Regions from separate parts of the Paraburkholderia sp. JPY419 genome, predicted to be linked through region 2. Evidence: predicted binding sites of a transcription regulator. Region 2 holds the regulator's gene; the other holds the start of a gene.
What was found. The regulator LexA, encoded in region 2, represses DNA repair genes until DNA is damaged. The targets are predictions, from matches to a motif close to ACTGTATNNNNATACAGT.

Region 1 (5,663 bases), 2.6 Mb from region 2:
GGTGACGTGCGGCGCGACGCCGGAAAACGAGGCCGGCGAGAAGTACGCGGCGACCGAGACGAGCACGGCCCAGAGCGGGAATAGGCGGGTGACGCGGGCAAGCATGGCGGGTGGTCCTTGGTTATGTTGTATCGCGAGAAAGCGGGGGCCGCGGCGCGGCCGGGTGTCGGCTGGCGTTGCGGCGTTCGTCGCGCCGAAGCGGGTGAAGCGGCTACGGCAAGCGCCGTGGCGAAAGCGCGGCAAACACGGGCGGCCAATCGAAGCCGCACGCGTCGCGGGCAATGGTGGGTGCTCCGGCGGCGCCAGTCCGGCTTTTGCCTTGGTGAGGCGCGCCGTCGTGCGGTTCCTGGCGCGTGAGCGCGGGTTAGCGCTCGCGTGCAGCGGCGGGCATTTTACCTTTTACAGTGAGTGCTTCAGGAGTGAGACTTGCCGCTGCGCCGCTCAGACCGAGCGCGCGGGCGGTGCGATTGACGCCACCGTCGGCGGTTGCCGGCCGCTCAGCTTGTGAAACCGCAGTGTCATCAGCAGCGCGACGCTCGCGAGACCTGCCGCCAGCCCCCACCACAAGCCGCGCGCGCCGAGGCCGGCGTGAAACGCGAGCAGATAGCCAGTCGGAAAGCCGATCACCCAGTAGCCGAACGCGGCGGCGATCATCGGGATGCGGGTGTCTTTCAGGCCGCGCAGACAGCCGGAGCCCACCGCCTGCATCCCGTCGACGATCTGGAAGATCGCCGCCACGCCGAGCAGCGAACTGGCGAGCGCGATGGTCGGCGCGTTGGCCGGGTCGTCGAGATGCAGATACAGGCCGACGATCCAATGCGGCGCGGTGATCAGCACGAGACCCGACATCGACATGAAGCCGACGCCGAGCGCGAGCGCGACGAAGCCCGCGTGGCGCGCGGCGAGCGGCTGACCGGCGCCGGCCCAGTAGCCGACCCGCACATTGGCCGCCTGGCCGATCGACAGCGGCACCATGAACGCGACCGACGCGACGTTCAGCGCAATCTGATGCGCGGCCAGTTGCGATTCGCCGAGCAGGCCGACCATCAGGCCGGTGGCAAGGAACAGCGTCGACTCGACGCCGTAGGTGATCGCGACCGGCCAACCGATGCCGAACAGCTCGCCCATCAGCGGCAGCTTCGGCCGCGTCGCGACGACGAAATGCCGGAAGCGCGGCCGCAGATGCAGCAGCGCCATCAGCACGAGCGCGGTCAGCCACACGGTGATCGTGGTCGCGGCCGCCGAGCCGAGAAAGCCGAGCCGCGGCAGCCCATACGCGCCGTGAATCAGCCCGTAGTTCAGAAAGCCGTTCACGCCGACGCTCACGATCGACACCCACAGCAGCCGCCGCGCCGCGCCGATCGCCGGCAGGAACGAGCGCATCAGGCCGACGCCGATCAGGCTCGCGGGTGCGCCCCAGCGCAGCACCGCCGCGTATTGGCCGACGTTGTGCGCGAGCAGGCCCGGCTCGCCGAACGCGAGCAGGATGTGCGACGCGAACGACAACAGAATGAACGCCGGCACCGCCAGCAGCACCGACAGCAAGAAACCGGTCCAGTAGATATGCGGCACGCGGCCGTCGTCCTGCGCGCCGCGCGCGTGCGCGACGCTGACGCTGACCGAGGTCAGCACGCCCTGCAGCAGCGTGACGACGACGAAAAAGAGGTTCGCGCCGAGGCCGCCGGCGGCGAGCGCGTCGGGGCCCAGCGAGCCGAGCAGGATCGTGTCGGTCACGCTCATCGCCATCTGCGACAGTTGCGCGATCGCGAGCGGCGCGGCGAGCCGCGCGGTGTCGGCCGCGTGGCGGGATAGGGTCGGCGGCCGGCTGGCCGCGTGGGCGAAGCTGGGTTGAGTCATCGATTGCGTGGCGGCGAAAGTTGGCAACTGCGGCGGCAACCGCAGTGGCGACAGCGAGAGGCGGGCGCAAGCGGCGCCGCATTGCATCGCGCCGCGCTCCGACGGGCGATGGAGCGCGGGGCAGCGGGCGGAGAAATTCCGCGGCGCGGCGGCGAGCCGGTCAGCCGACTCCTCGCCCGTGGCGCGGTCCGTCGTTTACCTGTCGAAACCGACAGCTTATTGCCTCGCCCGGGCGATGTCGATGGACAACGCACAGTTCCGGTGCGCGGCGTCCTGCGAATTTCCGGAGTGGCGTCAGCCTTCGTGGACCGCGATCCGCGTGTCGCCGAGCAACACGACCTGGCCCGCGCGGATCTTGCAGGTCTTGCGGGTCTCGACCCGGCCATCGACCATCACGGCGCCGTCCGCGACCATCATCTTCGCGGAACCGCCGCTATCCGCGAGGCCCGTGATCTTCAGCAGATTGTGGAGTTCGACGTACTCGCCGGTCAGCGTGAAATTGAGATTGGGCATGACTTTGCACCTTGGGCACGGGTCGCGTTGGGGGTTCGCATCATAAAGCAAGTGCACGGCGGCGCGTCGGCGCGGGGCCGTCTCGCCTGTGTCGGATGCATCCAGCGAGTCATTGCGCAAGCAAATGAAAGTAGATGTTATTCAGTTGTGGAGAGTGAAACGTTGCGTAACGCTGGTCGCGCCGGATGGATTCCACTCCTAAAGTGCACCTCAGCAGCAAAGCCCGCTGGCATTCCGGGATCGCTCCGCGGCCACCCATCCAGCGACGCATAGACCGGGCGGGGGCGCGTGGGCCATTCCGTCATCACGACGCCAGAGAGTCCGCCCGTGTCACAACTAAGTCTAGAGAGGATAGCCATGACCCACATTCGTACGCTCCTGATCGGTACCGCCCTCACCGTCTTTGCCGCGACGGCCGCCGTCGCGCAGACCGCGCAGCCGGCAACAGGCATCGGTGGTCAGGCGCAGATCCAGAGCCAAGGGGCCGCCGAGATGGCGCCGCCGTCCGCGGCCGGCGCCCAAGGCATGCAGGCCCCGCCGTCGGCGCAAGGCATGCAGCAAGTCCCGGGCGCGCCCGCCGCGCAAGGCGTCGCCGCGCCGCCGCCGGGCCGTTTGACGGCTTCGGGCTCGACCGACCCGCTCGTACAGAAGCGCGACGCCGACGCGAAGGCCAACGCCGAGTATCGCGCGGCGAAGAAGTCCTCGAAGGCGGAATTGAAGGCTGAGCAGAAGGCCGCGAAGGACCAGTACAAGGAGCAGGTGCGCGGCGCGAAGCTGAACCAGAAGGCGGACAAACAGAGCGCCAACAACGAAATGAAGATGGAGATGGAAGGGCAGGCTGCCGCGCAGACCGACGGCGCGGACGTCAAGCATTAAGCCCTGCTGGATGCCGCGGCGCGTGGGTCGGCGAGGCTCGCGCGCCGCGGGCGTCTGTCACTTTGCAAGCTGTGCCTCACGGAGAACCCAGATGAACATCGACCGTTCCAGCCGAACCCGCATTTACGCCGCGCTGATCGCGGCTTGCCTGTCATCGGCCGTGCTCGCGCAGACCGCGGACCCGGCTTCGGCGCCCGCCACGCACGCGGACAAGAAGGCCGCGAAAGAGCAGGCGAAGGCCGACAAGAAAGCCGCGGTCGCCCAGGCGAAAGCGGACAAGACCAAAACCGACGCGCAGGCCGATGCCGACAAGGCCGCCGCCGAGGCCAATGTGAAGGACGCGAAGAAGCAGTAGTAGCGCGCGGCGTAAACCGCCAGGCAGGCGCCCCAAAAAAGGGGCGCTTGTCGCATTGGGTTGTATGGATATACAGTATGCGTCGCATCCTGAAAATCCATCCAATCCACAAAAACCGCTCAGTGTCCACCGTCGCCGAATCCGCTCCGTCGTTCGATACCGCCGCCTGGCTCGCCAAGCTCAACGACGCTCAACGCGAAGCCGTCGAATACGGGACCGACACGCCAGACGCGCTGCCCGGCGCGCTGCTCGTGATCGCGGGCGCGGGCTCCGGCAAGACCAACACGCTCGCGCATCGCGTCGCTAATCTGGTGGTGAAGGGCGCCGATCCGCAGCGCATCCTGCTGTTGACCTTCTCGCGGCGCGCGGCGCTCGAAATGACCCGCCGCGTGACACGCATCACCGGCGCCGCGGCCACCACCGTCGGTGCACGCGCCGCGCTCGCGCAAGGGCTGACGTGGGCGGGCACGTTTCACAGCGTCGGCGCGCGGCTGTTGCGCGAATACGCGGATCTGATCGGCCTCGCGCCCGCGTTCACGATCAACGACCGCGAAGACTCCGCCGACCTGATGAACCTCGTGCGCCACGAACTCGGACTGTCCGCGAAAGAGCGGCGCTTTCCGGCGAAGGGCACCTGCTTCGCGATCTACTCGCGCGTCGTCAACACCGGTGCATCGCTCGGACAGGTATTGGACAGCGCGTTTCCGTGGTGTCGCGAATGGGAGGACGATCTGCGCAGGCTGTTCGCCGCCTACGTCGACGCGAAGCAGAAGCAGAGCGTGCTCGACTACGACGATCTGCTGCTCTACTGGTCGCACATGGCCGCCGAGCCCAGCATCGCGGCCGATCTGTCGGCGCGCTTCGACCATGTGCTGGTCGACGAATACCAGGACACCAACCGCCTGCAGGCGTCGATCCTGCTCGCGCTGAAGCCGGACGGCCGCGGCCTGACCGTGGTCGGCGACGACGCGCAGTCGATCTATTCGTTTCGCGGCGCGACCGTGCGCAATATCCTCGATTTCCCCGCGCAGTTCGAGCCGCCCGCGAAGCAGGTCACGCTCGAGCGCAACTATCGCTCGACCGAGCCGATTCTCGCCGCGTCGAACGCGGTGATCGAACTTGCGAGCGAGCGCTACACGAAGAATCTGTGGACCGACAAGGCGTCGGCGCAGCGCCCGCGCCTCGTCACGGTCGCCGACGACGCCGCGCAAGCTCGCTACGTCGTCGAGCAGGTGCTCGAAGCCCGCGAGCAGGGTGTCAAGCTGAAGTCGCAGGCGGTGCTGTTCCGTGCCGCGCATCACAGCGCCGCACTCGAGATCGAGCTCACGCGCCGCAACATCCCGTTCGTCAAATTCGGCGGGCTCAAATTTCTCGACTCGGTGCACGTGAAGGACGTGCTCGCGGTGCTGCGCTGGGCCGAGAATCCGCGCGACCGCGTCGCCGGCTTTCGCGTCGTGCAGCTGCTGCCGGGCGTCGGTCCGGCCACCGCGGCGAAGGTGCTCGATGACATCGTCGCGCGCGCGGACGGCGGCGATCCGGTCGCGACCGCGGGCGGTGTGCTCGCCGCGTTTGCGGCGCCCGCAAGGGCGCAGGAAGACTGGCATCCGTTCGTCAAGCTGATGTCGAGCGTGTATGGCCGGCAAACGCCGTGGCCCGCCGAGTTCGAGATGGTGCGGCGCTGGTACGAGCCGCATCTGGAGCGCAATCACGAGGACGCCGCGATCCGTCACGCGGACCTGCTGCAGATGGAAAGCATTGCGGGTACCTATCCGTCGCGGGAGCGCTTCCTGACTGAGTTGACGCTCGATCCGCCCGACGCCACCAGCGACGAATCCGGCGTGCCGCTGATCGACGAGGATTACCTGATCCTGTCGACGATCCATTCGGCGAAGGGCCAGGAGTGGCGCAACGTGTTCGTGCTGAATGGCGTCGACGGCTGTATTCCGTCCGATCTGGGCACCGGCAGCGACGAGGAAATCGACGAGGAGCGGCGCCTGCTCTACGTGGCGATGACGCGCGCGAAGGAAGACCTGCATATCGTCGTGCCGCAGCGCTTTTACGT
Region 2 (5,663 bases):
GAAGCTCGCCGACATCATCACGCTCGACGCCACCGTGCCCGCCGCGAGGAACGAGATATACGACACGCCGTCGACGTGCCCGACCATCAGCCCGAGCCCCAAGCCGAGACCGAACAGATAGATCATCGGATCAGCGAGGTTGCCGAACATCGACGCAATCGCGAGCTTCTTCCACACCAGATAGTTGCGGCGCCACACCGCGATCCAGTTCGTGGCATTGGCGGGGAAGGCGCCGAACGGCTCTTGCGCCGATGGCGTGTCGTCGTGGGTTTCGTAAGTGCGTGCGTCCATCAAGTTTCTCGCTGCGGGTTCAGTCCTGCATTTCGCGGCCGGTGAGCCGCAGAAACACATCTTCGAGATTCGCCGGCCGATGCAGATAGCGCAAATCCGCGCGCTGCTTCAGGCGCATATGCACGGGCTGCGCGTCGTACACGTAACAGAACAGTGTCTCGCCGCTGATCTCGGTGCGCTCGGCGAGCGGCGCGAGTTCGTCGCGCAATGCAAACGGATCGGGACCGTAGATCTCGATCACGTCGCAGCCGATCTCGGACTCGATCAGCTCGCGCGGCGCGCCTTCTGCGATCTTGCGTCCTTCCTCGATTATGCACAGTCGATGACAGAGCCGTTCGGCTTCTTCCATGAAGTGCGTGGTCAGCAGGATGGTCTTGCCGCGCGCGAGCAGCGATCTCAGTCGCTCCCAGATCAGATGGCGCGCTTGCGGGTCGAGACCGGTGGTCGGCTCGTCCATGATCAGCACGTCGGGATCGTTGATCAGCGCGCGCGCCAGCGTGAGGCGCCGCTTCATGCCGCCCGACAGTTCGCTCACGCGTGCGTCCGCCTTGTTCTCGAGGCGGGCGAATTCGAGCAGGCCCGGCACCGCCGCGCGACACTGCGCGGCGCTCAGACCGAAGTAGCGGCCGAACACGAGCAGATTTTCACGCACGGTGAAATCGGGATCGAGGTTGTCGAACTGCGGCACCACGCCCACGCGCGAGCGCGCGAGGCGCGCGCGGCCAGGGATCGGTTCGCCGCACAGGCGGATCGCGCCGGCGTCGGGCGCCGCGATGCCGAGCAGCATGCGCAGCGTCGTGGTCTTGCCGGCGCCGTTGGGGCCAAGCAGCCCGAAGCATTCGCCGGTGTTCACATGAAACGACAATCCGTCGACGACCGTTTTTTCGCCGTAGTTTTTCCTGACCTGATGGAATTCGATGGGGGCTGCGGGCATGACTCGAGCGAGGCTCCGGAAGAAGACATAACGTACGCGCAAGACACACAACATACCTGCGACGCACGCATTGCGCACAGGCCGCTTATTCTAGGGTATCGGCCACTGACGCGAGTGGGTGTCCGGGAACGCGTAATGCATGGGATGCGATGCGTTCGCATACGAACTTTTGCGGTGCCACAAACGTGTGCGAACACTGCTCCAGGTGGCCCAACGCTTGTGCAGACGGCTTCAGCACGCACCGACTATGCACTTAGCGTTTTCCATCCCTTGCAAGCCGAATTGCGGCGCACCATGATTGATTCAGACCGCGCTTTCCGCGGAATGGGAGAAGACAGATGGCGAGCTATCAGAAAATCCTGTTGTGCTACGACGGCTCGCGCGAAGGCCGCAAAGCCCTGCGTTGCGGCGCCGATCTGGCGTTGGACCTGAAGGCGGAAACGCATCTGCTGTCGGTAGTAGACATGCGTTCGAGCATCGCGCAAAGCGCGGGCTTATTGACCGATGTGGCCTGCGGAAGCTTCGAAAAAACGGCCCGCGAAATTCTGCAGGAGGGCGTGAACTGGCTGACCGAGCGAGGCGTGAACGCGCAGGGGCATTTCGCATTCGGTCATCCGATCGACGAGATCGCCAATCTTGCCAACGAGTTGCACGTCGACCTCGTGGTGGTGGGACATCGTTGCCGGACCGGTTTGTCGAGGTGGTGGATGGGGGCGGGCAACACGCCGCTGCTCGACCGCGTGTCGTGCAGCATTCTGGTGGCGTGCTCGTCCGCGCAGGAGCAGCAGCAGGCGGCCGCGGCGTAATACGAACAAACTTGACACGCGGCTGGCTTCAATGGCCAGCCCGCGCATCTCCGCAGTTCACGGCTTGAACCTCACTCGTTCAGATTGATCGCCGCGAGCTTCCACGTGACCAGACCTTCGCGACGGAAGATAGCCGAATAGTTCGCGTTGCCTTCCCCGCGGCGGTACGTGACCACAAACTCGTTGAGACTCCGATAGCCGGCCGTGCTTTGACGCCCGGGCGGTGGCGCGCTTGCGTGCGTGGTGGTGTCGCCCGCGGCCGATGCGGCCGGCGCTTCGCCGCCCGCGGCTGGCGGTGTTGACGGTTGCTCGCCCGGTGTGCCGCGCGGCGGCATGCCGTTCAGCAGTGCCGCGACGCCGTCGGGTGTCGCATAGGCATCGACGAGCGGGCCGATCAGTGTCACGCCGATCACCGCGCCGATCGTGGCCATCTTGTTGCCGGCATCCGCTTCGAGGCGGCGCGTCAGCATCGCGCCCACCTGCTGCTTCAGGCTATCGCGCAGCGCAGGGAAGTCGACGTACTGATTGACGGTTTGCACGTCACGCGCGTCTGCCGCGCGTTTGAGATTGTTCACCGCGAGATACGGCGACGCGTAAATAAACCCCAGCGCGGCAATCACGATCACCACGATCAGCGTGATCAGCAGCGGCCGGGTGGCGCTGCCCTGTGTGCGTTTCGGAATGGTCATCGAATGGGACTCCACGTCAGTGATGATCTAACGTCGACCACGGCGAGGTCGAAACGATCCCATCCCACGCGAATCTCTGAACATCCGAAGTGCTTATTGCATGCGTGCTCAGAATTCGCTCAGGCTTCGAACACCGCGCCGTGCACGTTGGCTTCGTCGGCTATGCAACGATCGATCATACGGCATACGGCGTCGACCGTGCCGACCATGATCAGTCGCGACGGTCCATGATAGACCCGCACCGGAGCGCGGCGCGCGGGCTCCGCGATATTCAGCGCCGAATTCAGCGATACGCGCGCAAACGCCGGCAACGACGACGGCAGACCGCAAGCTTCGGCAGGCACGTCGAACAGCGACGGCGTGCGCGCCGCGGGCGCCTCGATCGGCGCGCAAGGCGTGAGCTTGCGCAGATGGCGCAGACGGCCGAACTGGCGAAAAGGCAGCAGGCGGGCAAGGCGTTCCATGAGTCTCTCCAGACGATGCGGCTTGAATGCGCGGCGTAATGCGGGCGTCAATGCGGGCGTCAATGCGGGCGTTAATGCGGCTTGGTTCGGACAAACCGGCGCGAGCGGTCCGGCAATAAAGATCAGAACTCGCTGGGGCGAATCAGCCCGACCGCGATCCCTTCGAGCGCGAAATCCGCGCTGCCGGTTTCCACGAAGATGTTGTCGTAGTCGGGGTTTTCGGCGATCAGTTCGATGCCGTTCGGCCGGCGCTTCAGACGCTTGACCGTCACGTCGTCGCCAAGCCGCGCAATGATGATCTGGCCGTCTTTCGCTTCGCTGCGCTTTTGCACCGCGAGCAGGTCGCCGTCGAGAATGCCGGCGTCGCGCATCGACAGGCCGCGCACCTTCAGCAGGTAGTCGGGCTTGCTCGAGAACAGCGCCGGGTCGCACGCGTAGTGCTGCGAGATATGTTCCTGCGCGAGGATCGGGCTACCCGCCGCGACCCGGCCGATCAGCGGCAATGACAACTGCATCAGGCCCGCATGCGGCAGCGTGAACTGGTGCGGCGCATCCTCCTGCCCGGACAGCAGGCGGATGCCGCGCGACGCGCCGGCCGCGAGTTCGATCACGCCCTTGCGCGCCAGCGCGCGCAGATGCTCTTCCGCGGAATTGGCCGAGCTGAAACCGAGTTCGGCGGCAATTTCCGCGCGAGTGGGCGGGAAGCCGGTGCGTTCGATCGCGCGGCGGATCAGATCGAAAACCTGCTGCTGTCGTGCGGTGAGTTTGGTCATGGCCACTGTATGTATGAACAGGTGACTGTATTTTTATACAGTATTCGGCGCATTTCAAGCTTTACTTTAAGTTCGACACAAGGGGCGCGCTGGGGCGTCGTTTATCGGCGACATGGCGACGATTTCGGCGTCTGAACAGCCGGCGCGTCTGCCGTTACCACTTTTGGGCATTAAAAAATGAAGAAACATTATTTTTAATGATGAAAGCCCTTCGATAGACTGGCTTCCAGTTAGCGCTCATGTGCACGTGACCGCGACGCAAAACAACACCACACGCTAAACAGCGGACACCACGCGGAGAAAGGTTGAAATGAACCATCGGCATATGGGGCTTGCGGCTCGGACCAGAAAACTGATCACGGCGCTTGCCGTCGGCGCGGCGGGTACGCTCGGCATGTTGGACGCAAGCGGCGTCGCGCACGCCGACACCACGCTGCTGAACGTGTCCTACGATCCGACGCGCGAGCTATATCAGGACATCAATCAGGCATTCGGCAAAGAATGGAAGGCCAAGACCGGCGAAGCCGTCACCTTCAAGCAGTCGCACGGCGGCTCGGGCGCGCAGGCTCGCTCGGTGGTCGACGGTCTGCAGGCCGACGTCGTGACGCTCGCGCTCGCATATGACATCGACGCCATCGCGAACAAGGGGCTCGTCGACAAGAACTGGCAGAAGCGTCTGCCGGACAACGCCTCGCCGTACACGTCGACGATCGTGTTTCTGGTGCGCAAGGGCAACCCGAAGCACATCAAGGATTGGGACGATCTGGTGAAGCCGGGCGTGTCGATCGTGACGCCGAATCCGAAGACCTCGGGCGGCGCGCGCTGGAACTACCTGGCCGCGTGGGCGTACGCCGAGCATCAGCCGGGCGGCAACGACCAGAAGGCCAAGGAGTTCGTCAGCAAGCTGTACAAGAACGCCGGCGTGCTCGATTCGGGCGCGCGCGGCGCGACCACCAGCTTCGTGCAGCGCGGTATCGGCGATGTGCTGATCGCGTGGGAAAACGAGGCGTTTCTGTCGGTGAAGGAGTTCGGTCCGGACAAGTTCGAGATCGTGGTGCCGACGGTGAGCATCCTGGCCGAGCCACCGGTCGCGGTGGTCGACAAGGTCGTCGACAAACACGGCACGCGCAAGCTGGCCGACGCGTATCTGAACTTCCTGTATAGCGAGGAAGGGCAGGAGATCGCCGCGCGCAATTTCTATCGTCCGCGTTCGAACAAGGTGCCGGCCGATCTGACCGCGAAGTTTCCGAAGCTGAAGCTGTACACGATCGACGATTCGTTCGGCGGCTGGACCAACGCGCAGAAGACCCATTTCGCGGACGGCGGCGTGTTCGATTCGATTTATCAGCCGCAGTAACAGCATCGCCTGAAGCACGGGCACAGGCAACAAGGGCGCGCCCAATGGGCGCGCTTTCGGCTAACCGGGACCCGGCGGCCAGCAGGGCGGTAGTACTGCAACACCGCAACACCGCAACACGAACAACCGCGCGAGCATCAACCATGAACGAGTATCCAGCATGACCACGTTGACCTTCCGCAAGCCGAGCGCATTGCCCGGCTTTGGCCTGACACTCGGCATCACGGTGGCTTATTTGAGCCTCGTGGTGCTGATTCCATTGGCGGCGACCTTTCTGAAAACCGCGACGCTCGACTGGGACCAGTTCGTGCGCGCGGTGACGTCGCCGCGCGTGCTCGCGTCGTATCGG

Region 1: the regulator LexA is predicted to act here: its motif matches at 3,661-3,678, upstream of QFZ91_RS19730 (ATP-dependent helicase).

Annotation. Positions count from the first base shown of each region.
Region 1 is NZ_JBNDKV010000002.1:2,937,524-2,943,186, forward strand. Features, by position in the region: gene panS (ketopantoate/pantoate/pantothenate transporter PanS) at 1-105, opposite strand, end outside; gene QFZ91_RS19710 (MATE family efflux transporter) at 442-1,857, opposite strand; gene QFZ91_RS19715 (RNA-binding S4 domain-containing protein) at 2,152-2,370, opposite strand; gene QFZ91_RS19720 (hypothetical protein) at 2,728-3,246, shown strand; gene QFZ91_RS19725 (hypothetical protein) at 3,338-3,601, shown strand; gene QFZ91_RS19730 (ATP-dependent helicase) at 3,724-5,663, shown strand, end outside.
Region 2 is NZ_JBNDKV010000002.1:318,255-323,917, reverse strand. Features, by position in the region: gene QFZ91_RS07690 (ABC transporter permease) at 1-291, opposite strand, end outside; gene nodI (nodulation factor ABC transporter ATP-binding protein NodI) at 311-1,225, opposite strand; gene QFZ91_RS07680 (universal stress protein) at 1,564-2,031, shown strand; gene QFZ91_RS07675 (DUF2939 domain-containing protein) at 2,103-2,720, opposite strand; gene QFZ91_RS07670 (hypothetical protein) at 2,840-3,184, opposite strand; gene lexA (transcriptional repressor LexA) at 3,307-3,957, opposite strand; gene QFZ91_RS07660 (sulfate ABC transporter substrate-binding protein) at 4,268-5,314, shown strand; gene cysT (sulfate ABC transporter permease subunit CysT) at 5,475-5,663, shown strand, end outside.